4 regions of the Cumulibacter manganitolerans genome follow, and region 1 is predicted to be linked to each of the others. Evidence: riboswitches for the same ligand, from Rfam matches in the RefSeq annotation. Region 1 holds a riboswitch; each other region holds the start of a gene.

Region 1 (7,283 bases):
ATTCGACCTGGCGTTCGCGGTCTCGATGCTGGTCTTGGACGGGCTGGTCGATACCGAACGAATCGCCGACACCGTGTTCTTCGGCGAGCTCGGGCTCGACGGCCGGCTGCATCCGGTGCGCGGTGCGTTGCCGGTGCTGCTGGCCGCCGCGTCCTCCGGCGCCCGGCGGGTGATCCTGCCGCTCGGCAATCGCGCAGAGGCGTCCATCCCGCTCGGAGCCGCCCGCGACCTGGAGGTCTGGTGCTCACCCACGTTGGCCGACGTCTACCGGATGCTCGGCGGCCACGATCACGAGGTCGAACGCGTGCGACCGGCGCCGCCGGGCCGGCCGCGCGAGCTCCCCGACCTTGCGGAGGTGCGCGGGCAGCCACTGGGCAAGCGCGCCCTGGAGATCGCCGCCGCGGGCGGGCACCACCTGATGTTCTGCGGCCTGCCGGGCGCCGGCAAGACGATGCTCGCCAGACGGATGCCCTCGATCCTGCCCCGCCTCAGCGACGAGGACGCGCTTACGGTGACCTCGATCCGGTCGGTGAGCGGGATGATCGACCCCGAGCACCCGCTGCACGACTGGCCGCCCTTCGAGGACCCGCACCACAACGCCACCGCGGTGTCGCTGGTCGGCGGCGGTACGCCGGTCGTGCGCCCCGGAGCGGTCAGCCGCGCCCATCGCGGCGTGCTGTTCCTCGACGAGGCGCCCGAGTTCGACGCCCGGGTGCTCGACCAGCTCCGGCAGCCGCTGGAGACCGGGTCGGTAACCATCCACCGGGCCAGCGGGGCGTTCACGTTCCCCGCGCGGTTCCAGCTGATCCTCGCCGCCAATCCGTGCCCATGCGCCGAGGCGGCCGGACCGGGCAGCTGCGTCTGCACCAGCGTCGTGCGGCGGCGCTACCAGGCGCGGCTGTCCGGTCCGCTGCTCGATCGCGTCGATCTCGTCGTGGACCTGCTGCCGCCGCAGCGCGGTGCGCTGCTCGACCACACGGTCGTCGAGGAGGCGAGTGCCGTCGTGGCCCGGCGGGTGCTCCTGGCCCGGCAGCGGGCGATCGCCCGGTGGTCTCCCGGCCGGCTCAACAGCGAGGTGCCCGCCCGGCAGCTGCGCGCTCGCTGGCAGCCCGGCGGGGCCAGCCGCGACCTGCTGGCGCGCGCGTACGACGCGGGGCGGCTCACCGGCCGTGGCTACGACAGGGTGCTGCGCGTCGCGTGGACGATCGCCGACCTGGCCGGTCACGACGAACCCGGCTTCGACGACGTCGCCGAGGCGCTGGCCTTCCGGCGCAGAGCGTTCGGAGCGGCGGCATGACCCGCGTCGGGGACGGCTCGCCGGCCGCTGCGCTCGCCTGGCTCAGCCGCACCGTCGAGCCGGGCAACCGCGACCTGTGGGCGTACGTCGGGTCGCTCGGCGCCGTCGAGGTCGCCGAACAGCTGCACGCCGGCGACGGGCCCCGGAGGCTGCAGAATGCTGCCGGCGAGCGCTGGTCGGAGGACCGCAGCCTCCACGACCTCGAGGCCGCCGCGCGGTGCGGCGCCCGGCTGCTCACCCCGGACGACGACGAGTGGCCGCGGGACATCACCGACCTCATGGGAGCCGCGGCCAGCGCCGGCGCGCAGCAATGCGTGCCGCCGATCGCGCTGTGGGTGCGCGGACCGATGTCGCTGGCCCGCGGCCTGGCGCGGGCCGTGGCGATCGTCGGGGCCCGGGCGGCCACCGGCTACGGCGAGTACGTCGCGGGCGACCTCGCGCTCGGTCTCGCCGAGCGGCAGGTGACCGTCGTGAGCGGCGGCGCCAACGGCATCGACGGCGCGGCGCACCGATCCGCGCTGGGCGGGGGCGGCGGCACGGTGGCCGTGCTCGGCTGCGGCATCGATCGCTTCTACCCGCGCTCCAACGACCTGCTGCTCGCGCAGATCGCCCAGCACGGCGCGCTGGTGAGCGAGTGGCCGCCGGGCGCGGCGGCGATGCGCAACCGGTTCCTGGTGCGCAACCGGCTGATCGCGGCGTTCGGCCTCGGCACGGTGGTCGTCGAGGCGGCCCTGCGCAGCGGCGCACGGTCCACGGCCGGACGAGCCCGCGACCTCGGGCGGGTGGTGATGACGGTGCCCGGTCCCGTCACGTCCGCGACGTCGGCCGGCTGCCTGCAGATGCTGCGCGACGAAGGCGCCGTCCCGGTCGGCAGCACCGCGCACGTGCTCGAGGCGATCGCGCTGCCCGGCATCGACCTCGCACCTGACGAGCGCGGGGCCGACCGGCCCGGCGACGAGCTCGACCAGGGCCTCGGTGCGCTGCTCGACGCGGTCCCGGCCAGGCGGCCGGCACCGGCCGAGGCGATCGCCCGGACCTCGGCGCTCGCCGCCCCCGAGGTGCTCCGCGGGCTCACCGTCCTCGAGCTGATGGGGTACGTGCAGCAGCTCGACGGGCGGTGGCGGCGAGCCCCCGGATAACGTTCCTGCCGCGCCCGGCGGGTCGGGTTGAACGCCCCGCGGCCGGTCCGTCACCGTAGGGGGGTGAGCGACACCGATCTGCCCGACGCGATGGCCGACGTCCTCGATGCCTACCGGCGCGCGCTCACCCTCGAACGCTCGGTGTCCGCGCACACGGTGAAGGCGTACGTATCCGACGTGCGCAGCCTGCTCGAGCACCTGCGCCGCATGTCGGGGGAGTCGGTCGCCGAACTCGACCTCGCAGTGCTGCGGTCGTGGCTCGCGAAGTCGCGGACGATGGGCGCGGCCCGCAGCACGCTCGCACGCCGCGCGGCGAGTGCCCGCTCGTTCACGGCGTACGCCGCCGCGCAGGGCCTGCTGGAGGCCGACCCCGGACCGCAGCTCGCCTCACCGTCGGCGCACCGCGCGCTGCCGGAGGTCCTCAGCCAGCAGCAGGCGGCCGGCCTGGTCGGGTCGGTGGACGGCGACGATCCGCTCGCCCTGCGCGACCGCGCGATGCTCGAGCTGCTGTACGCCGGCGGCATCCGGGTCAGCGAGCTGGTCGGTCTCGACCTCGACGGCCTCGACGACGCGCGCGGGTTGCTGCGCGTGCTCGGCAAGGGCGACAAGGAGCGCAGCGTGCCGATCGGCGTACCGGCACGCCGCGCCCTCGAGGCCTACCTGCGCTCCGGGCGACCCGACCTGGTCGGTCCGCGGACCGGCAGCGCGGTGTTCCTGGGCGTTCGCGGCGGGCGGATCGACCAGCGTGAGGTGCGGCGCGTGGTGCATCGGGCCGCCGGCGCGGTGGAGGGCGCCCCGGACGTCGGCCCGCACGGGCTGCGGCACAGCGCCGCCACCCACCTGCTGGAGGGCGGCGCCGACCTGCGCTCGGTGCAGGAGCTGCTCGGTCACGCGTCGCTGGCGACGACGCAGATCTACACGCACGTCTCGGTCGAGCGGCTGCGCGCGGCGTTCGACCAGGCGCACCCGCGGGCCTGAGCTCAGCCGGCCGCGCCGGCCGCGTCCAGGGCGGCGGTGAGGTCGGCGACCAGGTCGCGCGGGTCCTCGATGCCGATCGACAGCCGCAGCAGCCCGTCGCCGATCCCTGCGACCGTGCGCGCCTCGGCCGACATCGACGCGTGCGTCATGGTCGCCGGATGGGCCACCAGCGACTCGACGCCGCCGAGCGACTCGGCCAGGCTGAACAGCCGCAGCCGCTCCAGCAGCGCGCGCACGGCCGGCGTACCGCCACGCACCTCGAAGGACAGCATCGCCCCGAAGCCGCTCTGCTGCCGGGCCGCGGTGGCGTGCCCCGGGTGGTTCGGCAGGCCCGGGTAGTTGACGCGTGCCACGGCTGGGTGCGCGACCAGGGCCGCGACCACCGCCTCGGCGGCCTCCTGGTGTGCCCGCAGCCGCGGCGCGAGCGTCCGCAGGCCGCGCAGCGTGAGGTAGGCGTCGAACGGGCTGCCGGTGATGCCGATCGTGTTCGACCAGAACGCCATCTGCTCGTGCAGCTCCGGGGTGGCGCTGATGACGGCACCCCCGACGACGTCGCTGTGCCCGTTGAGGTACTTCGTCGTCGAGTGCACCACGACATCACAGCCGAGCGCGAGCGGCTGCTGCAGCAGCGGGGACAGGAACGTGTTGTCCGCGACGACGGTCGCGCCGACGGCGTGCCCGCGCCGCGCGACGTCCTCGATGTCGGTGATCCGCAGCAGCGGGTTGGACGGCGACTCGATCCACACGACGGCTGGGGCCGGCTCGGCCGCCAGCGCCGCGTCGAGCGCGGCCGGGTCGGTGAAGTCGACCAGGTCGACTGTGAACGAGCCCTTCCTGGCCAGGGAGTCCAGCAGTCGCCACGTCCCCCCGTAGCAGTCGTGCGGCGCGATCAGGCGCTGGCCGGGGGACAGCAGCGCGTGCAGCACGACGGTGATGGCGCCCATCCCGGTCGCGGTGACGATGCCGCCGGCGCCGCCCTCGAGATCGCTGATCGCGCAACCGAGCTGGTCGCGGGTCGGGTTGCCGCTGCGCGTGTAGTCGTACTTTCGCGGCTCCCCGAACCCGGCGAAGGTGAAGTTGCTGGACAGGTGCAGCGGGGGCACGACCGCCCCGTGCTGGGTATCGCTCTCGAGGCCGGCGCGAACGGCGTCGGTGATTCGGGAGAACTCGCTCATGGTGTGGCACCTCGTGGTCGAAGGGCACGACGCCATGCGGATCGACCAGGTGCAATCACGGCAGCGCGACGGCTGACGCAACCCCATCTGCCGGTCGGCCTCGCGGCCACCGCAGGACTTGGCACCGTCCCGTGCAGCTCGCGCTGCTCAGGTGGTTGCCCCGGCGTCTTCGGGCCTGTCCCTCGACCGGTCGTGATGGTTGTCCCGAAGAGGGTACGTGATCGCCGGGCGCGGCCCCGCGGCGGGGTGCGCCGACCGCCGCCGCGGCGGCGTCCGCCGACCGTCGTCTCGCGGCGGCCTCGCAGGCTGCTGGGCGGCCGCTACAGCGGCAGCAGCCGCACCTGCCGCGGCCGCAGCAGGCGCAGCGGGTCGAGATACACCTCCCCGCGCCGGGCGCCCCAATGCAGGCACGCGTCTGCCGCGCACTCGGGATGGCCGTCCTGCAGCACGCCGATCTGCTGGCCCTGGGTGACGCCCTGCCCGGCCCGCACGGTCGCGACGACCGGCTCGTACGTCGTCCGCACGCCGCCCGGGTGGTCGATCGACACCACCGGCTTGCCGGCGACCGAGCCGTCGAACGCGACCGTGCCGTCGGCCGCCGCGAAGACCGCGGCGCCGGGGGCGGCCGCGAGATCCACGCCGCGGTGACCGGGCAGCCAAGGCTTCGGCGGCGGGTCGAACCCCCGCATCACCGGGGGCGCCCCATCGAGCGGCCAACGGTACCCGGCGGCGGCGGCCGACGGGTTCGCCGCCAGCAGCTGCGCGGCCGCCACGAGCAGGGCGAGCAGCGTCGTCCGGAACGCGAGCCGATTCATGCCCCCAGCACAGCGTCCCGGCGTCGCGGGCGCGACCCGCAGCGCGGCGGCTGTGGACGACACGCCGCCTGTGGATCGACCGGATACTGTGCGACACGACGGCAGTGATCAGCGAAGGAGCAACGGATGGCATTCGGCGACTACCAGATGGAGATCTACCAGGCCGGCCTCGCCGGGCAGCAGCCCCGGTTCCCGATGGACTACGCCGCGCTCGAGCGCAAGGCCTCCGAGGCGCTTCCCCCGTGGATCCTGTCGTACGTCGCCGGCGGCGCCGGCGACGAGCAGACGCAGCGCGCCAACGTGAGCGCCTTCGACCGCTGGGGCATCATGCCGCGGATGATGCGCGCGGCGACCAAGCGCGACCTCGGCGTCGATCTCGCGGGCGTCCGGCTGCCCACGCCGTTGCTCATGGCGCCGGTCGGCGTGCTGGGCATCTGCACCCAGGACCTGCACGGTGATCTGGCCGCCGCCCGCGCCGCCGCCCGCACCGGGGTCCCGCTGATCGGCTCGACCCTCATGCAGGACCCGCTCGAGGACGTCGCCGCCGCGCTCGGCGACACCCCCGGCTTCTACCAGCTCTACACGCCCAACGACCGGGAGCTCGCCGAGAGCCTGGTCCGCCGGGCCGAACGCGCCGGGTACCGCGGCATCGTCGTCACCGCCGACACGTGGGTGACCGGGTGGCGCCCGCGCGACCTCTCGACGGCGAACTTCCCGCAGCTGCGCGGCTACTGCCTGAGCAACTACTTCACCGACGAGGTGTTCCGCGCGCGCCTCGCGGTCGCTCCGGAGGAGGACCCCGCGGCCGCCGTCGGGCTGTTCGGGCGTGTCTTCGGGCAGTCCCTGTCGTGGGAGGACCTCGCCTGGCTGCGCGAGCTGACCGACCTGCCGCTGATGCTCAAGGGCCTGTGCGACCCGGCGGACGTGCGCCGCGCAGTCGACCTCGGTGTGGACGTCGTCTACTGCTCCAACCACGGAGGGCGCCAGGCCAACGGCGGACTGTCCGCGCTGCAGCTGCTGCCGGACGTCGTCGCGGCCGCGGGCGAGGTCCCCGTGGTGTTCGACTCGGGCGTACGGTCCGGCACGCACGTCGCGAAGGCCATCGCGATGGGCGCGACCGCGGTGGCCATCGGCCGGCCGTACGCGTGGGCGGCGGCGGTCGGCGGCGAGGACGCCATCGTGCACCTGCTGCGCTCGGTGCTCGCCGAGGCCGATCTGCTGATGGCGGTCGACGGCTACAGCTCGCTCGCCGAGCTGCGCGAGGCCGGCGTGCGGGCCGCGACACACTGATCCGGCGGGACGTCGCCGCCCGGCATCCCGTACCATGGTTGACAGCGGTTCGTCCGGCGTCTGCCGGCGGACCGACTTCGCGCGTCCAGACCCGCTCGCGGGTCGACTCCTCAATGGTCCGGTGCATACCGGTCGAGTCGGGGCGCCAGGGGCGTCGCCGACCGGCGGCGCCGACAACCAGTGAGGACCGCATCGGCGTGGTTGGCCGGGCGGTCGGAAGAAGGAGAACGGCAATGGCCGTCGTAACCATGCGCCAGCTGCTCGACAGCGGCGTCCACTTCGGGCACCAGACCCGCCGGTGGAACCCCAAGATGAAGCGCTTCATCCTGACCGAGCGCAACGGCATCTACATCATCGACCTGCAGCAGACCCTGTCGTACATCGACAAGGCCTACGAGTTCGTCAAGGAGACGGTCGCGCACGGCGGCACGATCCTGTTCGTCGGCACCAAGCGCCAGGCGCAGGAGGCGATCGCCAAGGAGGCGACTCGCGTCAACATGCCGTACGTCAACCACCGCTGGCTCGGTGGCATGCTCACCAACTTCACGACGGTCCACAAGCGGCTGCAGCGGCTCAAGGAGCTCGAGCA
Region 2 (7,283 bases), on a different contig from region 1:
GGCTCGGACGGCGCCGGCTCGATCCGCATCCCGTGCGCGTTCTCCGGCCTGGCCGGCATCAAGCAGACCTACGGGCGCGTTGCGGCGTTGCCGGGCAGTCCGTTCGAGGGCATGTCGCACCAGGGCCCGATGGCCCGCTGCGTCGCGGACGTCGGCCTGCTGCTGACCGCGATCGCGCACCCCGACCCGCGCGACGGCACCAGCTGGCCCGGGCCGCCGGTGTACGACCCCACGGCCGACGTCGACGGGCTCGCGGGCGTGCGCATCGCCTTCACGCCGGACTTCGGCCTGCCGGTGCCGATCGAGCCGGGGGTCGCCCGCAGCGTCGCCGCCGCCGCCGACGTGCTGCGCTCGCTCGGCGCGGACGTCGTCGAGGACTGCCCGGACCTCTCCGGGGTCGCGGGCGCGCTGTCCGTGCTGTGGCACGGCGGCCTCGCGAAGGTCTACCAGTCGGTGCCGGAGGACCGTCGCGGCCTCTTCGACCCGGCGCTGGTCGAGATGGCCCGGCGGGGGGAGACGCTGTCCGCCGCGCAGCTGGTGGCGGCGTCCACCTTCAAGGCAGAGCTCGGATCGGCGATGGGCCGCTTCCACCAGGGCTACGACCTGCTCGTGGGCCCCACCCTGCCGCTGGTCGCCTTCGAGGCCGGGGTCCTCGCGCCGCCGGCGTACGCCGCCGAGGACTGGATGTCCTGGAGCCCTTACGTCGCGGCGTTCAACATGACCCAGCAGCCCGCGGCCTCGATCCCCTGCGGACTCAGCGACGGGCTGCCGGTCGGTCTGCAGATCGTCGGCCGGCGCAACGACGACGCCCTCGTGCTGCGCGCGGCGGCGGCCTTCGAGCGCGCCGCCGGCGGGTTCGCCGAGCTGTCGGAGAATGGGACGCGGCTCGCCGTCTGAGGCGGCCCGGAAGGATCGCATGAAACGCACGGAGCAGGTGTACCTCCGGCCCAGCCGGTACAGCGAGTGGACGTGCTGTTCCACGTCGCGCAGTCCGAGTTCGGCAGCGCCAGGGGGTGTGCCGCGACTTCGCGCACCTCGTCATCGCCCTGCTGCGGGGGATGTCGGTCCCCGCACGGCTGGCCGCGGTCTACGCGCCGGGGCTGGACCCGATGGACTTCCATGCCGTCGCCGAGGCGTTCGTCGACGGCCAGTGGTGGCTGCCCGTCGAGGACCGCACCGCCCTGATCCCGCTGCTCTGACCCGGACCGCCGAAGGGCCCGCACCGAGACTCGGTGCGGGCCCTTCGGGCAGATCAGAGGGTGATGCGGGTCAGCCGACGATGCGGACCTGGTCGGCCTGCGGGCCCTTGTCGCTCTGGGTGACCTCGAACTCGACGCGCTGGCCCTCGTCGAGGGCGCGGTAGCCGTCCATGACGATCGCCGAGTGGTGGACGAAGACGTCCTGGCCGCCGTCGACAGCGATGAAGCCGAAGCCCTTTTCGGCGTTGAACCACTTCACGGTTCCCTGTGCCACGTGCACTCCTGATGTGATGCTGGGTTCAGGCCCCACGGTTGCCGGGCCCGGGTCTTGCTCCCCGCACACACACTGCAGGTGCTGAACGACGACCGGCGCTCACGTTACCGGGAGCGCGCTGGCCGGTGCGATTGACAACGGGTAACAAAACCACAACGTCATCGGGACCTTCCGGCGAACGACGCCCCGGCTGCCGGGCCCCGATCCGGTGTCGTATAAATTTGAACCAGGTCACGAGATCCAGCGACAAGCCCCGGCTGGCTGGACGGCAACCCTCCACCTGCGGTGGGGTGCTCCGGGTGAGGACCGGGCAGGCGATCAGGTCCGATCGCCTGCAAGCGCGGGTTCTTTCGGCATCGAAGGACCCCTGACCTCCACGGGAGAGAACTGTCATGAGCACCGCCCCTGAGAACTGGTCGTTCGAGACCAAGCAGATCCACGCCGGCCAGACCGCCGACGAGGTGACCGGCTCGCGCGCGCTGCCGATCTACCAGACGACGTCGTTCGTGTTCAAGGACGCCGAGCAGGCCGCGGCCCGCTTCGCCCTCAGCGACCTCGGCCCCATCTACACCCGCATCACCAACCCCACCCAGGAGGCGGTCGAGGGACGGATCGCCGCCCTGGAGGGCGGCGTGGGCGCGCTGCTGCTCGCCTCCGGGCAGTCGGCGGAGACGCTGGCGATCATCAACGTCGCCGAGGCCGGCGACCACGTCGTCGCCTCGCCGTCGCTGTACGGCGGCACCTACAACCTGCTCAAGCACACGCTGCGCAAGCTCGGCATCGAGACGACCTTCGTCACCGACCCGACCGATCCGCAGTCCTGGAAGGACGCCGTCCGCGACAACACCAAGCTGTTCTTCGGCGAGACCATCGCCAACCCGTCCGGCCAGATCCTCGACATCGAGGCGATCGCCGCCGTCGCGCACGACGCCGGCGTCCCGCTCATCGTCGACAACACGATCGCCACGCCGTACGTACTCAACCCGCTCTCGCACGGCGCCGACGTCGTCATCCACTCCGCGACGAAGTACCTCGGTGGCCATGGGACGTCGATCGCCGGCGTGATCGTAGACGGCGGCAGCTTCGACTTCGCGCAGCACCCGGAGCGCTTCCCGAACTACAACCAGCCCGACCCGTCGTACAACGGGCTGACCTACGCCAAGGACCTCGGCGTCGGCTCGGCGTTCGGGGCGAACCTGTCGTTCATCCTCAAGGCCCGCGTGCAGCTGCTGCGCGACCTGGGGCCGGCGATCTCGCCGTTCAACGCGTTCCTCGTCTCGCAGGGCATCGAGACCCTCAGCCTGCGGATGGACCGGCACCTGGAGAACACCCGCAAGGTCGCGGAGTTCCTGCAGGGGCACCCGCAGGTCGAGAAGGTCATCTGGTCCTCGCTCGAGGGCTCGCCGTACTACGACCTCGCGCAGAAGTACACGCCCAAGGGCGCCGGCGCGGTGCTGTCCTTCGAGATCGCCGGCGGCAAGGAGGCGGGCGCGAGGTTCGTCGACGCGCTGACGCTGCACAGCCACGTCGCCAACATCGGCGACGTGCGCTCGCTGGTCATCCACCCGGCCACCACGACGCACAGCCAGCTCTCCGGTGACGACCTCACCGCGGCCGGTGTCACGCCCGGCCTCGTGCGGCTGGCCGTCGGCATCGAGGGCATCGAGGACATCCTCGCCGACCTCGAGACCGGCTTCGAGGCCGCCAGGTAGCCACCGTCCCGCACGTCCCGCGACCGCCGCGCATCGCCTTCCTCGGGTGCGCGGCGGTTCGCTATTCTGTTAAGACTTCGTGAGAGGAAGCAGACGTGGACCCGGTGACGCTGGGCTTCTTGACGGCCGGCGCGCTCGGCGCAGGCCTGCTGCTGCTGGCCCTGGTCGTCGGCGACCTCCTGCACCTCGGCGGCCTGGACGCCGACGGGCCCTTCTCGTTCCCGGCCGTCGCCGCGTTCATCGGCGGTGTCGGCTTCGCCGGAGCGGCCGCGAGCGCCCTGCTGCCGATCCCCGGTGACGCGGTCCGCGCGGTGCTCAGCGCCGGCATCGGCCTGCTGGGCGCGCTCCCGCTGGCCTGGTTCGCCGTCCGGCTGTCCCGGGGGCTGATGAACATGCGCACCGACCGCACCCTCTCCGACGACGACGTCGCCGGGGCGCTCGGCGTCGTCATCACGCGCATCCCGGCGACCGGGTACGGCGAGGTGCGGGTGCGGCTCGCCGGCCAGGACCTGAAGTACTCCGCCCGCAGCGACGTCGCCCTGGAACGCGGCGCCCAGATCCTCGTCGTACGAGCGCTCTCCTCGACCGCCGTCGAGGTCGTCGGCCTCGACGAGCACCCGCTACCCCCACCCGACTAGCCCCCCAAGGAGCTCACCCATGTCGCCAGTCCTCATCGCCGTCGCCGGCGGTGTCGTGCTCATCATCCTGCTGGTGCTGCTGGTGCTCTCCCGCATCAAGGTCGCCGGTCCGAACCAGGCGTTCCTGGTGACCGGGCGGCGCGGGCGCGCGGTCACCGGGGCCGACGGCAGCATCAGCACCGACATGTCCGGACAGAAGGTGGTCATGGGCGCGTCGGTGTTCGTGCTGCCGATCGTGCAGAAGCTGCACTCGATCGACCTCTCCAGCCGGCGCATCCCGGTCGGCATCCGGGGCGCGGTCTCCAAGCAGGGCGTCAAGTGCGACCTCGAGGGCGTGGCGATCGTGAAGGTCGGCGGCAACGAGAGCGCCATCCGCGCCGCCGCGCAGCGCTTCCTCAACCAGCAGGACGGCATCGAGATCTTCACCTCCGAGGTGCTGGCCGGCGCGTTGCGCTCGATCGTCGGGCGGCTGACGATCGAGGAGATCATCCGCGACCGCGCGGCGTTCGCCTCGGCGGTCGCCGAGGAGGCCGAGGCGTCGCTGACCGGCCAGGGTCTGGTGCTGGACACCTTCCAGCTGCAGGACATCCAGGCCGAGGGCACCTACCTGGCCGACCTCGGCCGGCCGGAGGCGGCCCGGGTGATCAAGGAGGCGGCGATCGCCGAGGCCCGGGCCCGGCAGGCCGCCGAGCAGGAGCAGCTGCTCGCCGCCGAGGCGATCGCGGTCGCCAACCGGCAGCTCGAGCTCAAGCGCGCCGAGATCAGCGCGCAGATCGACGCGGCCAAGGCCGAGGCGGCGTCCGCCGGCCCCCTCGCCCAGGCCGCGCAGGACCAGCGCATCCTCACCGAGAAGGAGAAGGTGGCCGAGCGCACCGCCGCGCTCACCGAGCGCCAGCTCGACACCGAGGTGCGCAAGCCCGCCGACGCCGAGCGGTACCGCGTCGAGCAGCAGGCCGAGGCGAACAAGAACGCCGCGATCGCCAAGGCCGAGGCGGACCGGCAGTCCACCATCGCCGCCGCGATGGCGCAGGCCGAGCAGGCCCGGCTCTCCGGCGAGGGCGAGCAGGCGCGGCGTACCGCGCTGGCGAACGCCGAGGCCATCGAGGGCGCCAAGCGCGGCGAGGCGGAGAAGCTGCGCCGTGCGGCCATCGCCCAGGCCGTCGAGGCCGAGGGCCGCGCGGAGGCCAGCGCCATCCTCGCCAAGGGGCAGGCGGAGGCCGAGGCGATGGACAAGCGCGCCTCGGCGTTCGCGACGTACGGCGAGGCGGCGATCCTCGATCTGCTGGTGAAGGTGCTGCCCGAGGTCGTCGCGCAGGCGAGCGCGCCGATGGCGGGCGTGGAGAAGATGACGGTGATCAGCGCGGACGGCGCCGGCGCGCTGTCGAAGTCGGTCGCCTCCAATGTGGCCGCGGGCATCCAGCTCTCGAAGGACCTCACCGGCGTCGACCTCGCCCGCCTGCTGGGCCGGCTGTCCGGCGACGTGAAGGAGGACGGCGACGAGGGGCAGCGGATCGAGCTCTCCTGACGCGCGGTTCTCAGCCGCCGCTCAGCGGCGTACGGCGGTCGTGATGATGATTGCTAGGTCACACCAATTCGTCGGTATTTTGCTTGCATCGTGCATCTATCGAGGCGTTTACTGATCGCGTGAGCACGGACGACCAGATGGACAAGATCATGGCGTCGCTGTTCTCCGTCGTCCGGGCGGTGAACCACGGCGCACAGACGATGGGGCTCGACAAGAGCGCCATCGTCGCGATGTACGTCATCCGTCAGCTCACCACCGCGCGCTCGTCGGCGGTCGCCGGCGCGTGCGCTCTCGATCAGTCCACGATCAGCCGTCACCTGCGGTCCCTCGAGGAGCGCGGCCTCGTGGAACGCTCCCCCGACCCGGCCGACCGGCGCGCGCAGCTGCTGTCGTTGACCGACGACGGCGAGCAGCTGCTGGCCGATCAGGACGCCCTGCGCCGGGAACGGCTCGAGGCGGCCCTCGCCGACTGGAGCGACGACGATCGCGACCGACTGGACACCGTGCTGAGCCGGCTCGCCGACTCGCTCGTGGTCGCGAACGCCCGCCGCATGGCCGGCTTCGGTCCCTGACCGACGCCGGGTCCGCCGACTCGTCTCGCCCGCTTCATCATCCACTAGCTTCCAGGAGCGCATCCGTGTCTTCCACGACCTCCGACGCGACCGCCGGGTCCGTCGACGCCCGCAGCGGCGAGCTGCCGCACAAGGAGATCATGGCGATCATGTTCGGCCTGCTGGCCGGCATGTTCCTCGCCGCTCTCGACCAGACCATCGTCTCGACCGCGCTGAAGACGATCGCCGGGGAGTTCCGGGCGTTCGACGAGATCCCCTGGGTCGTCACGTCGTACATGCTGTTCGCAACGGCGTCCACCCCTCTGTACGGGAAGATCTCCGACCTGCTCGGCCGGCGTCCGGTCTTCCTGTTCTCGATCGGCGTCTTCCTCGTCGGCTCGGTGCTCGCCGGGCTGAGCCAGAGCATGACGCAGCTGATCATCTTCCGCGGCGTCCAAGGCCTCGGCGCCGGCGGTCTGATGCCGCTGGCGTTCACCATCATCAGCGACATCGTGCCCCCGCGGCAGCGCGGCAAGTACCAGGGCTACTTCGGCGCGGTATTCGGGCTGTCCTCGGTCGTCGGCCCGCTGCTCGGCGGCTGGTTCACTGACTCGATCGACTGGCGCTGGTGCTTCTGGATCAACATCCCGGTCGGCATCGTCGCGATCTACCTCGTCGTCAAGCACTTCCACATCCCGCACATCAAGCGGAAGGTCAAGATCGACTACTTCGGCGCCGCGCTGCTGGTCCTCGCCGTCTCGACGCTGCTGCTCGCGCTCGAGTTCGGCAACACCGACGGCTGGACCTCGGGCAAGATCATCAGCTACTTCGTCGTCGCCGCGGTCGCCACGGTCGTCTTCGTGTGGTGGGAGTCGCGGGTCGACGAGCCGATCCTGCCGCTGTCGATCTTCCGCAACGGGGTCATCTCCACGACCACCGCAGTGGGCTTCGTCGTCGGCTTCGGCATGTTCGGCGCGATCATCTACGTCTCGCAGTACCTGCAGATCATCCAGGGCCTGAGCGCCACCGAGGCCGGTCTGGCGATCATCCCGATGGTGGCCGGCATCATGAGCGCCTCGATCATCTCCGGCCAGCTGATCAGCAAGCTCGGCAAGTACAAGGTGTTCATCCTCGCCGGCACCCTCGTGCTGACGGCGGCGATGTTCCTGCTGGGCACCGTCGACCGCGACACCTCGATGTGGATCTTCAGCCTCTACATGCTCGTGCTGGGCATCGGTCTCGGCCTGTGCATGCAGAACCTGGTGCTCGCCGGGCAGAACGGCGCGTCGGTCGAGCAGCTCGGCGTGGTGACCTCCACGCAGACGTTCATCCGGCAGCTCGGCGGCACGATCGGCATCGCGATCTTCGGATCGATCCTCAACGG
Region 3 (7,283 bases), on a different contig from region 1:
AACGCCGAGAAGCGCGCCTTGCCGGGCGCGAGCGATCCCGCCCGACCCGGCCGCGGGTCGAACACCGACATCGCGCCGTTGTACATGAACCCCAGCCCCGGCGTGATCACTCCCGACGGCTGGCCCAGCGTGTGGGTCATCGTCACGCAGGTGCCGTGCTCGTCGACGGCAGCGACCTGGGTGGTGTGCTTGTGCTCGCCGCCGCCGGAGTTGAAGCGCGGCACCTCCGCCTTGACGCCGTCCCTGATCTGCTGGGCCTTGCCGGCGGCGTACTCCTTCGACGTGAGCTCCTCGACCGGTACCTCGACGAACCGCGGGTCGCCCACCTTGGCATCCTTGTCCGCGGTGGCGATCTTCATCGCCTCCGCGAGGATCCGGATGTACTCCGGGCTGTTGTGGCCGAGCGACGCCAGATCGAAGTTCTCCAGGATGTTCAGCATCTCGATCAGCTGGATGCCGCCGCCGGGAGGGTTGTTGGTGGCGATGCGGTGCCCCCGGTACGTCCCCCACAGCGGTGCGTTGTCCTCCGGGGCGCACGTCGCGAGGTCGTCGGGACCGAGCAGTCCTCCGTTCGCCCGCATGTCCTCCACGATCCGCTCGGCGATCGCGCCGCGGTAGAAGTCGTCGGTGCCGTGCTCGCGGATCCGCCGCAGCGTCGCCGCCATGTCCGGGTTGCGCAGCACGTCGCCGACGTCGAGGGTGGCGCCGTCGCCTTTCCCGTAGATCGCCCGCGCCGCGGGGTTCTTGGTGACGAGCCCGATGTTCGGGTCGCGACCGGCCCCGGCGGGCTCGTTCCAGAACTCCCACATGTGGGGTCGTACGGCGAATCCGTTCTCGCAGTAGGCGATGGCCGGATCGAGAAGCTCGGTCAGCTGCCGGGTGCCGAACCGCTGCAGGGCGACCTCGAGGGCCGCGAGCGTGCGCGGGGTGCTGATGGCGCCGTACCCCTTCTCGTTGACGCGGCCCTTCAGGATGAAGCCCCACCCGTCCTCGGCCTCCCGCTCGATGAGGTGCTCCCACATGTCGGGGCGCACCGCCAGCGGGGAGCGGCCGTGGAAGTCGAGCGTCGTGTGCACACCGGCCTGCGGCTGGTACACGTGGAAGGTCCCGAATCCTGCTATACCGCACATCTGGGGATCGACCGCGGTCTGCGTCAGTGCCGTGGCTACCGCCGCGTCGACCGCGTTGCCTCCTGCGGCGAGGACGTCGAGGCCCGCTTCCACCGCCTCCGGCTGCGGTGCGCTGATCATGCCGTGCGTCATCGTGGGATTCCTTCCGTTCGCGCGTCGATCGCCAGCGTGTCAGACGACTCCCGCGTCGTACAGCGCCTGGACGTCGTCGGGTGACATGCCGAGCAGCTTCATGAGCACCTCGGCGGTGTCCTCTCCGTAGTTGGGACCGTTGCGGCGCACCGGCCCGCCCACGTGCGGCGGCGTCTCGCTCATCTGCACCGGCAGCTGCTTGACCGGCCACGTCCCGTTCTCGGTCTGCGGCAGGTCGACCAGCCATTGCCGGTGCTGCAGCTGCGGGTCGTGCTCCACCCGGTCCTCGGCGTTCTGCGCGACGCCGGCCGGGACGCCCGCGTGCTGCAACGCGTACATCAGCTCGTAGCGGTCCCAGCCCGACGTGGCCTCCTCGAGGAGCGCATCGAGCTCGTCCTGCCGTTGCAGGCGCCGCGGCAGCGTTGCGAACCGCTCGTCACTCACCCACTCCGGACGCCCGAGGACGGCGGCGGTCGCCGCCCATTGGTGGTCCGTGAAGCAGGAGATCGCCACCCACCGGTCGACGCCGGCGGCCCGGTAGATGCCGTGCGGCGCGGCCAGCTTGTCCGGTGAACGGTTGCCGCGGCGGGTGAACCGCCGGCCGTTGACTGTGTAGTCCAGGAACGCGGTGCCGGCCAGGTACATGCCGGTCTCGACCTGTGACGCGTCGATGTGGCAGCCCTCGCCGGTGCGGGCGCGCCGGTGCAGCCCGGCGAGGATCGCGGTCGCGGCGTTGTACGCGCCGAACCAGTCCAGGTAGCTGTATCCGATCCCGGCCGGTGGCCACGGATCGGGCAGGCCGGACATCTCGGTGAGCCCGGAGAACGCCTGCGCGGTCGGCCCGAACGCCTTCGCGCGCCCATAGGTCCCGCGATCGCCGAGCCCCGACTGCTGCACGTAGACGATGTCCGGCTTGAGCTCCTTGAGCCGCTCGTAGCCCAGGCCCATCCGCTGCATGGTGCCCGGCGAGTAGCCCTCGATCACGACGTCCGCCTTGCTGATCAGCTGCTCGAGGATCGCGCGGCCGCGCGGGTCCTTCAGGTTCAGCGAGATGGCGGACTTGCCGCTGTTGATCTCCATGAAGTTCGCGGACTTGTTGACGGTGTCCAGCGGCGGCGGCACCATCGGCAAGCTCGCGGCATCGCGCTCGGCGCGCCCACCGGTCGGGTACACCACCTCGGTGAACCGCATGCCGTCGAGCCGCGACTCGTGCTCGACCTTGATCACCTCGGCACCCATCGCGGCCAGGAACTTGCCGGCGCCCGCCGACGCGAGCATCCAGCTGAGGTCGACGACCCGCAGCCCAGCCAGCGCGAACGGCTTGCCGTGCATCGAGTGCTCGGCCGCTTCCTCGCGGGCGGTCGGCTGCGGGCCGGCCCGGCGAACCGACCACGCCTCGAGGACGGCGCCGTTGTGCTCGCCGACCATCGGCGCGCGGGGTCCGGTCACCCAGTCGGCCTGGTCGCACACCCATCGCGGGCCGATGTCGACGAACGACTCCCCCAGCTCGGGATACTCGACCGCGGCGAAGGTGCCGCGGATCCTCCAGTGCTCGTCCGACAGGTTCTCCTCCGGGCTGCGCACGGGCGCCCACGAGAGCCCGCGGTCGAGCATCTCGCGCCAGAAGCCCTTGTCGTAGGTGAAGCGGCGTACGAGACGGTCCATCGCGGCGGTGAGGTACTCCCGCCGCTGGAGCCGGTAGTCGGCGTCCTGCCACTCGGCGCCGTCGAGCTCGCCCTGCATGCCGTACTGGCGCAACGCGGCGAGGTCGCCCTCCCAGCTCGACGGGAAGTTGCGGACGTAGGTCGCGTACGGCAGCAGATAGCGGCCGTCCTTGGTCTGGCTGAGAGCCTTCGGAGTGGGCACCGGGGAGCTGTGCCGGCCGGTCTGACGGTGGTGCGGCCGGCGCAGGGCCAGCCAGTTGGGCAGGTCGATCTCGGTGTTCACGGCGTTGGCCTGATGGACCGAGCAGGACAGGTACTGGCCGCGGCCGGTGCGCTCGCGGTGCAGGAGCGCGCCGAGCAGCGCGATCACGCCCTGCTCGCCGGCCACGTGGTAGGCGTGCCACATCTGCGGCGCGATCGGCGGCGTGTCGTAATGCCCGTCGGGCTCGGGGTCGTACCCGGAGTTCATCGCCATCCCGCCAAGAGCCAGATGCACCAGATCGCTGCCGAGGAACCCGGCCCAGGGGCCGTCCTCGCCGAACGGGGTGATGCGCAGGTACACGAGCCCTGGGTTCGCCCGCGACAGCGCGTCGTGGCCCAGCTCGCGGTCGGCGAGGTAGCTGCCCGGACGCGCATCGATCACGACGTCCGCATGCTCGGCGAGGCGGGCGAACGCCTGCCGACCCGCCGGCGTGTCGAGATCGACGCTGACCGAGCGCTTGGCGACGTTGTAGTGCCAGAAGTAGAGGCTGCGCTCGGGGTGCGGCTCGTCGCGGTAGAAGGGGCCGTACCGGCGGGTGTGCTCACCGCCGAGCGGCTCGATCTTCACGACGTCGGCCCCGAGGCCGGCCAGCAGCTTGCCGGCGTACTCGCCCGCCTCGTCGGCGAGCTCGAGGACCCGCAGGCCGCCCAGATAGGTGTCCGTCGCCGGCCGCGCCTCGCTCATCTGCCTGCCTCTCCCGATCTCGTCCCTGCCCCGAGCCGACTACGCCCCGGGGAAGATGTCAACGTCATCCCACGGACGTGATGCCGCCCACAAGGGTTGGCGATCCGCGAATCGTCGTTTACTGTTCAACGAGGTCACGAGAGTCGCCGTCAAGCCCTGGCTCGGCGACCAGCAACCCCCGTCTCGCGGAGGGGTGCTCCAGGTGAGGACCGGGCCGGATCGCACGAGCGATCGGCAAGCGCGAGATCGCCGATGCGGAAGGAGAAGCCAGTCATGGACGCCACGTCTGGTATCCACGCCGCACACTCCCGGCCGCTGGCCGGTCACGAAGCCGCGTGGCGGCTGTACGTCGACCTGGCACTCGTCGCCAGCATGCGCTGTCCGCGCTAAGAGCGCGTTCCAGCCCGACGTTCGCTTCACACATCACCTGAGGGACACCTCCGTCCCGTCGCAGCCGCGGCACCGATTCCGCTTGCGCGCTCGACACGCCTTCCTTCTGCGGCGGTGATGTGCCCTTTCACCACGAGGTGCCTCCACCATGTCCACCAACCCCCCAACTCTTTCGCGCCCTTCCGAGAACATCGGGCTATCCGTCGCCCTCGACGGCGCTGGCTGGCATCCGGCCGCCTGGCGCGAGCCGGCGGCACGGCCCGCGGACCTGTTCAGCACCGCCTACTGGGCCGACCTCGCGGCCGAGGCGGAGCGCGGTCTGCTCGACTTCGTCACCATCGAGGACTCGCTCGGTCTGCAGTCCGATCACTTCGGCGGCCCACCCGACTCCCGAACCGACCAGGTTCGCGGCCGTCTCGACGCCGCCCTGATCGCCGCCGCACTCGGGCCGGTCACGTCCTCGATCGGCCTGGTGCCGACGGTCACGACCACCCACACGGAACCCTTCCACGTCTCGAAGTCACTCGCCACGCTGGATTTCGTCAGCCACGGCCGTGCCGGCTGGCGCGTCCAAGTCTCCAGCAAAGCACACGAAGCTGAGCATTTCGGACGGCGCCAGATCCCCGCTATAGGTCGGAACTGGGAGTCTGACGATGCGTCCCGTCGCGTGGTGCGCGAGCTGTTCGACGAGGCGGCCGACGTGATCGAGGCGGTTCGCCGGCTGTGGGACAGCTGGGAGGACGACGCGGAGATCCGCGACATCGCCACCGGCCGCTTCATCGACCGCGGCAAGCTGCACTACATCGACTTCGAAGGGCCGGCCTTCAGCGTCAAGGGGCCGTCGATCACCCCTCGACCGCCACAAGGCCAGCCGGTCGTCACCGCGCTCGCCCACGCCCAGATCCCCTACGAGCTGGCGGCCCGCGGCGCCGACCTCGTGTTCGTCACGCCCCAGACCGTCGACGAGGTGCCCGGGATCATCGAGCAGGTCCGGTCGGCCGAGGCGTCCGTCGCGCGCACGGGCACACCGCTGCTGATCAACGCCGATCTGCTCGTGGTGCTGGACCACACCGAGCAGGCGGCACGCGACCGCCGCCACCGTCTCGACGACCTGGCCGGCTCGGCGCTGCAGTCCGACGCCGCGATCATCGCCACCACGCCCGAGCGGCTGGCCGGCCTGCTGATCGAGTGGGCCGACGCCGGCCTAGACGGCTTCCGCCTACGCCCGGCCGCGCTGCCCACCGACCTCGTCGCGATCACCCGCGGCGTCGTCCCGCACCTGCAACGAGCCGGCGCCTTCCGCAGCGGCTACTCCACCACGTCCCTCCGCGAGCATCTCGGGCTACCCGTAGCCGTCAACCGCTACGCCGCAATCGCCTAACGGAAAGAAAAGTAGACATGAGCAACCAAACGACTCGTAAGCAGATCATCCTCGGCGCGCATTTCCCCGGCGTCAACAACACCACCGTCTGGCGTAACCCGGCTTCGGGCAGCCAGATCGACTTCGCCTCCTTCAGGCACTTCGCGCAGACAGCCGAACGCGGCAAGCTCGACTTCCTGTTCCTCGCGGAGGGGCTCCGGCTGCGTGAGCAGCGCGGCCTGATCCATGACCTCGACGTCGTTGGTCGGCCCGACACGTTCGCCGTGCTGGCGGCGCTGTCGTCGGTTACCACGCAGCTCGGGCTCGCCGGCACCATCAACGCCACCTTCAACGAGCCGTACGAGGTTGCCCGCCAGTTCGCCACGCTGGACCAGCTTTCCGGCGGCCGGGCCGCCTGGAACGTCGTCACGAGCTCGGATGCCTTCACCGGCGAGAACTTCCGGCGCGGCGGCTTCCTGCCGCACGCGCAGCGCTATACCCGCGCACGGGAGCACGTCCAGACCGCCCGGGAGCTGTGGGACTCCTGGCGCAGTGACGCGATCGTCGCCGACAAGGAGGCCGGGCAGTTCCTCGCGGACGGCACGGCCGGGGCGTTCGCGCATGACGGCGAGCACTTCAAGATCAGCGGCCGGTTCAACGTCCCGCGCAGCCCGCAAGGGCATCCGGTCGTCTTCCAGGCCGGCGACTCGAGCGACGGAAGGGAGTTCGCGGCACAGTCCGCCGACGCGATCTTCACCCGCCACGGCACCCTGGAGGAGGGCGTCGCGTTCACTCGTGACGTCAAGGCTCGCGCGCGCCGCTACGGGCGCGACCCCGACGACCTGAAGGTGCTGCCCGGAGTGGGCTTCATCCTCGGCGATACCGATCAGGAGGCCGCCGAGATCGCCCGTGAGGTGCGCTTCGAGCAGGTGAGCCCGCAGACCGCGATCCTGCTGCTCGAGCAGGTCTGGAACCGCGACCTGTCGTCGTACGACCCGGACGGGCCGCTGCCCGCGGAGGACCCGGACGTCGAGTCGATCTCGATCATCCAGGGCCGCGCCCGGCAGGTCGACGGCATCCTGGAGACCGCGCGTCGCTACCGCCGGATCGCCGAGGAGAAGAACCTCAGCATCCGCGAGCTCATCGTCGAGGTGACCGGCCGTGGGCTGTTCGTCGGCAGCGCCCGGACGGTCGCCGACGAGCTCGACCGCTTCGTTCTCGCCGGCGCGAGCGACGGCTTCATCCTGGTGCCGCACATCGTCCCGTTCGGCCTCGACGGCTTCGTCGACCAGGTCGTGCCGCTGCTGCAGGAGCGCGGCGCCCTGCGAGAGGACTACGTCCCCGGTGCGACCTTGCGCGAGAACCTCGCCCTACCCCCTGCCGCACCCGCAGCACACTGGGCCGCTCGGGTCCGCGACAACGCCGAGGAGGTGGCCTCGTGAGGGCCAGCACGCATCGTTCATCAGGCCGCCGGCTCATCCCCGTCGCGCTGCTCGCGACCGCGAGCCTGGCCCTGGCCGCCTGCGGCGGCGGCGCCGGAGCGCAGGCGCCGGCGGGATCGCCCACCAGCGGCGGAAAAGCGACCATCGCGGTGGCCTCCGACGCCGGCTGCGTGGATCCGCAGCAGGTGGCCAGCAACGACACCATCTGGTCGACGCGCC
Region 4 (7,283 bases), on a different contig from region 1:
GCCAGCAGCAGGCCCCGGCCCAACGCCCCGGTGGACGCCGCGAGCAGCGACGTGACGATCGCGACCGCCAGCGCGGCGACCCGGAACCGTTGCGCGCGGGCCTCGTAGGCGGCCAGCTCGGTGCCGAGAGCGACGCGCTGGGCCGGCCGGGCGCGAATCCCGGTGACGACGCCGGCCAGGACCGCGAGCACCAGCCCTAGGGGGAGCAGCATGACCTGCATCGCAGACCCTTCCGGTCGATGTATCGAGCATCTGGTACAAAGTGTCCGGGCATCGACTCTTTGTGTCAACTGGTTGACACAAACAGCGCTGATCGACGGTCGCTAGGGTTGCGGGGTGACCTCGTTGCCCTTCGACCCCATCGAGCGCGCGGCCGAGAACTGGCAGGACGCGTGGGGCGACGCTCGCCGGATGCGGCTGGCCACCTCGATCATGCGCGTCCAGCAGCTGCTCATCAACGCGTACGACGAGGCGTTGCGCCCGCACGGGCTGACCTTCGCGCGCTTCGAGGCGCTGGTGCTGCTGCGTTTCTCGCGCAGCGGGGCGCTGCCGATGAAGGTGATCGGAGACCGGCTGCAGGTGCACCCGACGTCCGTCACCAACACCGTCGAGCGGCTGGCCGCGGCGGGCCTGGTCGAGCGGCGCAAGAACCCGCGGGACGGCCGCGGCGTCCTCGCCGAGCTCACCGACGAGGGCCGCGCCGTGGTCGAGGAGGCCGCGTCGGACCTCATGCGGCTGGACTTCGCGCTCTCCGCGCTGCCCGACGACGAGGTGGACGCCGTGGCGGCGTCGCTGTCGCGGCTACGCAAGGCGGCCGGTGACTTCGAGTGACCGGCGTCGCAGAATGATGGGGAGAAGCAGGCGTTCCGAAAAATAGTAGGAAGTCCTACTATGTAGGTACCCCACCACCCGACATGGCGGCGTATGCCGCGAACGGAGTGCACCATGGCCGATGAGAAGACTTCCGCCCGCGCCCGCTGGCAGGCCGCGTACGACGACGCCGTGGCGAAGGGCCGCGTCGTGGACCGCGACTACACCACGCTCTCCGGCGTCGAGGTGGAACCGGCGTACGGCCCCGCGGACGAGTCGAGCGTGCCCGCCTTCGAGAACATCGGGTACCCGGGGCAGTTCCCGTACACCCGCGGGCTGCACGCCACCGGCTACCGCGGACGCCCGTGGACGATCCGCCAGTTCGCCGGGTTCGGCAACGCCCAGCAGACCAACGAGCGCTACAAGATGATCCTCGGCGCGGGTGGCGGCGGCCTGTCGGTGGCCTTCGACATGCCGACGCTGATGGGCCGCGACTCCGACGACCCGCTCGCCCTCGGCGAGGTGGGGCACTGTGGCGTCGCGATCGACTCGGCGGCCGACATGGACATCCTGTTCGACGGCATCGCGCTGCAGGACGTCACGACGTCCATGACGATCTCCGGACCGGCCGTGCCGATCTTCTGCATGTACATCGTGGCGGCCGAGCGCCAGGGCGCCGACATCCACAAGCTCAACGGCACGTTGCAGACCGACATCTACAAGGAGTACATCGCGCAGAAGGAGTGGCTGTTCGCCCCCGAGCCGCACCTGCGCCTGATCGGCGACCTCATGGAGTACACCTCCAAGGACATCCCGGCGTACAAGCCGCTGTCGGTCTCGGGCTACCACATCCGCGAGGCGGGCTCGACCGCCGCACAGGAGCTCGCGTACACCCTCGCCGACGGCTTCGCCTACGTCGAGCTCGGCCGCTCGCGCGGCCTCGACGTCGACGTGTTCGCGCCGGGCCTGTCGTTCTTCTTCGACGCGCACGTCGACTTCTTCGAGGAGATCGCCAAGTTCCGCGCCGCCCGCCGCATCTGGGCGCGCTGGCTGCGCGACACCTACGGGGCGAAGACCGAGAAGGCCCAGCAGCTGCGCTTCCACACGCAGACCGCCGGTGTCTCGCTCACCGCGCAGCAGCCGGACAACAACATCGTCCGCACCGCGGTCGAGGCGATGGCGGCAGTGCTCGGCGGCACCAACTCGCTGCACACCAACGCCCTCGACGAGGTGCTGGCGCTCCCGTCGGAGCGCGCGGCCGCGATCGCGCTGCGCACCCAGCAGGTCATCATGGAGGAGACCGGCGTGCTGAACGTCGCCGACCCGCTCGGCGGCTCGTGGTACGTCGAGGCGCTGACCGACAAGATCGAGGCGGAGGCGGAGAAGATCTTCGCCGAGATCATCCGGATCGGCGGAGGCGAGGAGGCCAACCACGAGATCGGGCCGGTCACCTCCGGTCTGCTGCGCGGCATCGAAGAGGGCTACTTCATGTCCGAGATCGCCGACGCCGCGTTCATCTACCAGGCGTCGCTGGAGAAGGGCGACAAGAAGGTCGTGGGCGTCAACACCCTCACCCAGACCGACGAGGAGGAGCTCGAGATCCTGCGGATCAGCCACGAGGTCGAGCTCGAGCAGCGTCGGGTGCTGGCCGAGCGCAAGGAGGGGCGCGACGAGGGACGGGTCCGCGCGGCCCTCGACGAGATGCTCGCGGCCGCGCGTGGCTCGCAGAACATGATCCCCTCGATGCTGGAGGCGTGCCGCGCCGAGGCCACGCTCGGCGAGATCTGCGACGCGCTGCGCGACGAGTGGGGCGTGTACCGGGAGCCGGCACGGTTCTAGCCGTCGTCCAGCGGCGGTCGCCGGAATCTGCGCAGCGGGCTTCGCAGGTGAAAGCGGGGAAGCTTCCCCGCTTTCACCCACGAAGCCCGCTTTCGCTGTGTGGGGGAAGGGCCGGCTACTCCTGCGGCGGCCGGTTCACGGCGATGCCGGTGCCGTCGGCGACGGAGGTGATGGCGGTCTGCGGCACCCGCAGCGCGGTGAATCCCCCGGACTCGATCCGCACGTTGATCCAGGTGCCGCCGAGGTCGACGGCGTGCAGGCCCTCGTGGACCCGCGCCGGGGCGCCGGCGGTGACGGCGAGCTCGCGGTCGTGCCACACCTCGACGGTCGGCTGCTCGGCGAGGTAGGTCAGCGTCAGCCGCCCGGTACGCCGGTCGTAGCCGTCCACCACCGCGTCCCGCCAGCCCCACCAGGTCTCCCCGAGCTGGCGGCCGTGGATGAAGTGCATCCGGTAGCCGGGTGCGTAGACGTGCTGGTCCATGGTGACCTCCTTCGTGCGCGGACGCGGAGTGTCCCGTCCGTCGTTCCGCTCGCGAGGGATCGCGGGCGGCCGGTCTGTCTCCGGAGCACCCGCGACGGGCGGGTTGCTGCCTGGCCAGCCGGAACTTTCCGCCAGGGCTCTGGACCTACGCCGAGCGTACGACGCCCGGGCGACAAGTTTTCGGTGCGCGCCCGTGGGCGGGTTCGGACGGACCGACCTGGGACGACGCGCACGGCGGTAACTAGGCTGGGGTGATGACCACCGTGCTGTCCCACGACACCTACCTCGCGGCGCTCGAGCGCTCGGCGGCGCGGCTCACCGAGTGCGCGCGCCGAGTCGGTCCGGACGCCGACGTCCCGTCGTGCCCGGGCTGGCGGGTCGGCGACCTGCTCGCGCACCTCGGCGGCGTGCACTCCTGGACCCGCGGCATCATCGCCGGCAACGGGCCCCGGACGCCGCGCGACGAGCCGTCGGGCGAGCTCACCCAGTGGTACGCCGACCAGGCCGGGGCGCTGGTCGAGGCGCTGCGCGCGGCCGACCCTGCCGCGCCGTCCTGGTCCTTCGGCAGCGACCGATCGGTCGGCTTCTGGATCAGGCGGCAGCCGCACGAGGTCGAGATGCACCGCGTCGACGTCGAGCTCGCCGGCGGCAACGCCGTCGCCTACGACGTCGAGCTCGCGGCGGACGGCGTCAGCGAGGTCCTCGACGTGATGGTCCCGAGGCGGCACGCCGACCAGCCCGCCGCGGTGGGTGCGCCCATCCGCCTGGTCGCCGCCGATACCGGCGACTGGTGGCTGCTGCTGCCGAGCGAGCGCACCGGTGTGGTCGACTACCGGCACGGCACCGGCGGCTCCGCGCCGCAGGAGGCGGCGGTGACCGCCACCGCGTCGGCGTCCGACCTCGTCACCGGCCTGTGGCGGCGCACGCCCTCCGACCGCTGGCAGATCGACGGCGACCGCGCCGTCCTCGACGCCCTGCTCGCCTCGGGTCTCACCCCCTGACCCAGCAGTCCGACCACGAAAGGACCCCCAAGTGACCAGGCCCCGCCCCCGTCCCCAGGCCCAGCAGGCCGCGCTGTCCGCGGCCCTGTCCGGAGCCGTCGACCTCAGCGGCCTCAAGGCGCGTGCCGACGCGGCGCGCTCGCAGGCCGGCCAGTCGGCGCTGCAGGCCGATGCCACGGAGCAGCCGCCCGCCTCGGGCGCCCAGCCGCCGTCGTCCGGCGCGCCCGACGCCGCTCCCGCCGGCGGCCAGGGCGGCCAGTACGTCGTCGAGGTGACCGAGGCCAACCTGCAGCAGCTCATCGAGCAGTCCATGCAGGTCCCCGTCGTGCTGGAGTTCTGGCTCGCGAACGCCGACCAGAGCCAGCAGTACGGCGACCTGCTCGTGCGGCTGGCAGACGAGGGCGAGGGCACCTGGCTGCTCGGGCGCGTCGAGGCCGAGTCCCAGATGCGGGTCGCCCAGGCGATGCGCCTGCAGGGCGTGCCGGCGGTCCGGGCGATCTTCCAGGGCCAGATGGTCGCCGAGTTCGACGGCCTGCAGCCCGAGGCCAACCTGCGGCAGTTCCTCGCCGAGCTGGTGCGGGCCGCCGGCGGGACGCTGCCCGAGGGCGCCGGTCCGCAGGAGGATCCGCGGGTGGAGCAGGCCGAGGCGGCGGTCGCGGACGGCGACCTCGATGGCGCCGAGGCGCTGTACCGCTCGCTGCTGGCCGACCAGCCGGCCCACCCGCTGGCCAAGGACGCGCTGACCCAGATCCAGCTGATGAAGCGGCTGGAGACCGAGGGGGAGTCCGACGTCGACCAGGTGATCGCCCAGGCGGACGCCGCACCGGCCGACCTCGACCTGGCGCTCAAGGCAGCCGATCTGCAGGTCGCCTCCGGTGACTACCAGCAGGCCTTCGACCGGCTGCTGCACATCGTCCGCGGGACGGACGCCGACGCCAAGGATCGGGCCCGCGAGCGGCTGATCGAGCTGTTCGCGATCGTCGGCAACGCCGAGCCGGCCGTCGCCACCGCGCGCCGCAACCTGGCCTCCGCGCTCTTCTAGGCTCTGGCGGTGGGTTGTACCCCGCTATCGGCCAGATAGCGGGGCAGAACCCACCGCGAGAGGACCGAGGCGGCTAGCCGAGGCAGGACTTCGCGGCGCCCTCGGGGTCGTCGCGTCCGGCCAGCACCGCTTCACGGAAGGTGTTGATCCGGTCGAAGGAATCGATGCCGTAGGTCTGCACGAACGCGTCGTCCTCGCCGATCGCGATCAGCAGCATGACCGCTTCGTCGAGGTCGCCGGCCGACAGCTTCAGGTCGCCGCTGGTTGGCGAGGGCTTGTTGGACACGGTCGCCTCGAAGGCGCCGCCGGCGAACGCGCCGACCAGGCACAGCCGCTGCTCGAACGGCTTCTTGCCGTCGATCTTCGTGCCGCTCTCGTCCTGGATCGCGGCCGCGTATCCCAGGCCGACCGCCGCCATCGCCGCGAAGTCGCCGAACTTGTCGTACGACTGCTGCAGGAGCTTCGTCTCGGCGTAGTGCACGGTCGTGTCGGCGGGGCAGTAGAAGACCTGCTCGTCGCTGGGCTTGCCGTCGCACTTGGCCGAGCTGCCGCTGAAGCCGGACGCCGGGACGTCCTGCCAGTCGGTGCCGACCACGGCCTGCCCGAACGCGTTCATCGCCGGCGGGATGGTCTGCAGCGTCTCGTCGTACGGGAGGTTGCCCTCGTTGGCCTTGTCGGTGCTGGTGTACGCGATCTCGGTGTACTGGCGATCCTTGCCGAACGAGGTGTAGCAGTGCTTGCCGCCCTCGTTGAAGCCCTCCTGGAAGGCGCCGACCCGGTCGAACGCCGAGCCGTGCGCCATCTGGTCGTCGGCCGAGGCTCCGGGCTCGTCACGCAGCATGAGGTACCCGCCGAGCACGGTGTCCAGATCGGCGTCGGTGGCCTTGAAGTGCGCGGTGCCGTCGACGGCCGCGTGCGTGAAGACACCGGCGTAGCAGTCCGCCTGCCCCTCCCAGGCGATCGACTTGTCCGACTGCACGCCCACGCGGTCCTGGATCGCGTGCCCGAACTCGTGCGCGAACACCAGCGGCACGATGAACTCGCCGAACTCCTTGACCAGCTCGGTCAGGAACTTGCGGTCGTACGCGATCGCGTCCTCGGTGGGGCAGTAGAAGGCGTTGTTGGCCGCGTACTGCTTCTCGTTGTCGGCGAAGCACGGGATCGGCTCGCTCTGGTCCGGCTCGTACGCGTGCACCCCGCCCTCCAGCTTGGGCATGCTCTTGCCGAACGTCTTCTTGAACTGCTCGTCCCAGTACGTCATCACGTCGTCGAGGGAGTTGGCGACGAGCTGGTCGATCTTGCTGCCGTTGCCGTTCTCGATCGGCAGGTCGGACGGCGCCGCGTTCTTCTTGACGCCGCCGGCGTCCGGGGACGCCTGGCCGATCACGGTGCGCGTGCAGGCGCTTCCCGCGACGACGACGGCGAGCAGGAGGGCGAGGGCGGCTACGGCGCGTCGCAACGGCGTGGGGCTCACGAGAGGTACCTCGGTGGGGTGGGCGGCAGTGCTGACAACTGTATTCGCCGACGCGGCGGCCGGCCCGCAGGATCCCGCGAGGTCACGATTCGAGCCGGAACCACACGGCGCCCAGCGGCGGCACCGACAGGCTCGCGGACGCCGGCAGGCCGTGCCACGGCTCGTCGGAGGCGTCGACGGAGCCGAGGTTGCCCAACCCCGAGCCGCCGTACTCGACCGCGTCGGTGTTGAGCACCTCCCGCCACGTGCCGGGGCTCGGCAGGCCGATGCGGTACCCGTGGTGCGGGTGGCCGGCGAAGTTCACCACGCACGCGAGGGCGTCGCCGTCGGCGTCGTAGCGCAGGAAGGACAGCACGTTGTTGCCCGAGTCGTTGGCGTCGATCCAGCCGAAGCCGCCCGGATCGTTGTCCCGCTGCCACAGCGCCGGCAGGTCGCGGTAGCGGGCGTTGAGGTCGCTGACGAGCCGCTGGATGCCGGCGTGCGCCGGATCCTCCAGCAGCCACCAGTCGATGCTGCGGCCCTCCGCCCACTCGGCGTCCTGCCCGATCTCCGAGCCCATGAACAGCAGGTTCTTGCCGGGGTGCGCCCACATGTACGCGAGGAAGGCGCGCACATTCGCCAGCTGCTGCCAGCGGT

Evidence for each region. A riboswitch is a leader RNA that binds a small molecule or an ion and turns the genes downstream of it on or off. The one in region 1 is predicted to bind S-adenosylmethionine.
Region 2: another riboswitch for S-adenosylmethionine. It lies ahead of F8A92_RS11005 (bifunctional o-acetylhomoserine/o-acetylserine sulfhydrylase); the one in region 1 lies ahead of metB (cystathionine gamma-synthase).
Region 3: another riboswitch for S-adenosylmethionine. It lies ahead of F8A92_RS05360 (LLM class flavin-dependent oxidoreductase); the one in region 1 lies ahead of metB (cystathionine gamma-synthase).
Region 4: another riboswitch for S-adenosylmethionine. It lies ahead of F8A92_RS02030 (hypothetical protein); the one in region 1 lies ahead of metB (cystathionine gamma-synthase).

What each region holds. Positions count from the first base shown of each region.
Region 1 covers NZ_WBKP01000026.1:22,131-29,413, forward strand. The annotation lists gene F8A92_RS10825 (YifB family Mg chelatase-like AAA ATPase) at 1-1,297, shown strand, start outside; gene dprA (DNA-processing protein DprA) at 1,294-2,436, shown strand; gene F8A92_RS10835 (tyrosine recombinase XerC) at 2,500-3,414, shown strand; gene metB (cystathionine gamma-synthase) at 3,417-4,589, opposite strand; SAM riboswitch class I at 4,670-4,791, opposite strand; gene F8A92_RS10845 (M23 family metallopeptidase) at 4,910-5,404, opposite strand; gene F8A92_RS10850 (alpha-hydroxy-acid oxidizing protein) at 5,531-6,694, shown strand; gene rpsB (30S ribosomal protein S2) at 6,928-7,283, shown strand, end outside.
Region 2 covers NZ_WBKP01000027.1:6,912-14,194, forward strand. The annotation lists gene F8A92_RS10990 (amidase) at 1-897, shown strand, start outside; partial or broken gene F8A92_RS10995 (transglutaminase-like domain-containing protein) at 963-1,199, shown strand; gene F8A92_RS11000 (cold-shock protein) at 1,270-1,473, opposite strand; SAM riboswitch class IV at 1,703-1,820, shown strand; gene F8A92_RS11005 (bifunctional o-acetylhomoserine/o-acetylserine sulfhydrylase) at 1,866-3,185, shown strand; gene F8A92_RS11010 (hypothetical protein) at 3,281-3,823, shown strand; gene F8A92_RS11015 (flotillin family protein) at 3,843-5,348, shown strand; gene F8A92_RS11020 (MarR family winged helix-turn-helix transcriptional regulator) at 5,468-5,920, shown strand; gene F8A92_RS11025 (DHA2 family efflux MFS transporter permease subunit) at 5,986-7,283, shown strand, end outside.
Region 3 covers NZ_WBKP01000009.1:47,042-54,324, forward strand. The annotation lists gene ggt (gamma-glutamyltransferase) at 1-1,262, opposite strand, end outside; gene F8A92_RS05355 (CaiB/BaiF CoA transferase family protein) at 1,302-3,872, opposite strand; SAM riboswitch class IV at 4,005-4,119, shown strand; gene F8A92_RS05360 (LLM class flavin-dependent oxidoreductase) at 4,411-5,643, shown strand; gene F8A92_RS05365 (NtaA/DmoA family FMN-dependent monooxygenase) at 5,661-7,064, shown strand; gene F8A92_RS05370 (ABC transporter substrate-binding protein) at 7,061-7,283, shown strand, end outside.
Region 4 covers NZ_WBKP01000003.1:113,295-120,577, forward strand. The annotation lists gene F8A92_RS02015 (hypothetical protein) at 1-212, opposite strand, end outside; gene F8A92_RS02020 (MarR family winged helix-turn-helix transcriptional regulator) at 337-831, shown strand; gene F8A92_RS02025 (acyl-CoA mutase large subunit family protein) at 946-2,649, shown strand; gene F8A92_RS02030 (hypothetical protein) at 2,765-3,130, opposite strand; SAM riboswitch class IV at 3,165-3,276, opposite strand; gene F8A92_RS02035 (maleylpyruvate isomerase family mycothiol-dependent enzyme) at 3,385-4,131, shown strand; gene F8A92_RS02040 (co-chaperone YbbN) at 4,163-5,173, shown strand; gene F8A92_RS02045 (neutral zinc metallopeptidase) at 5,247-6,647, opposite strand; gene glgB (1,4-alpha-glucan branching protein GlgB) at 6,730-7,283, opposite strand, start outside.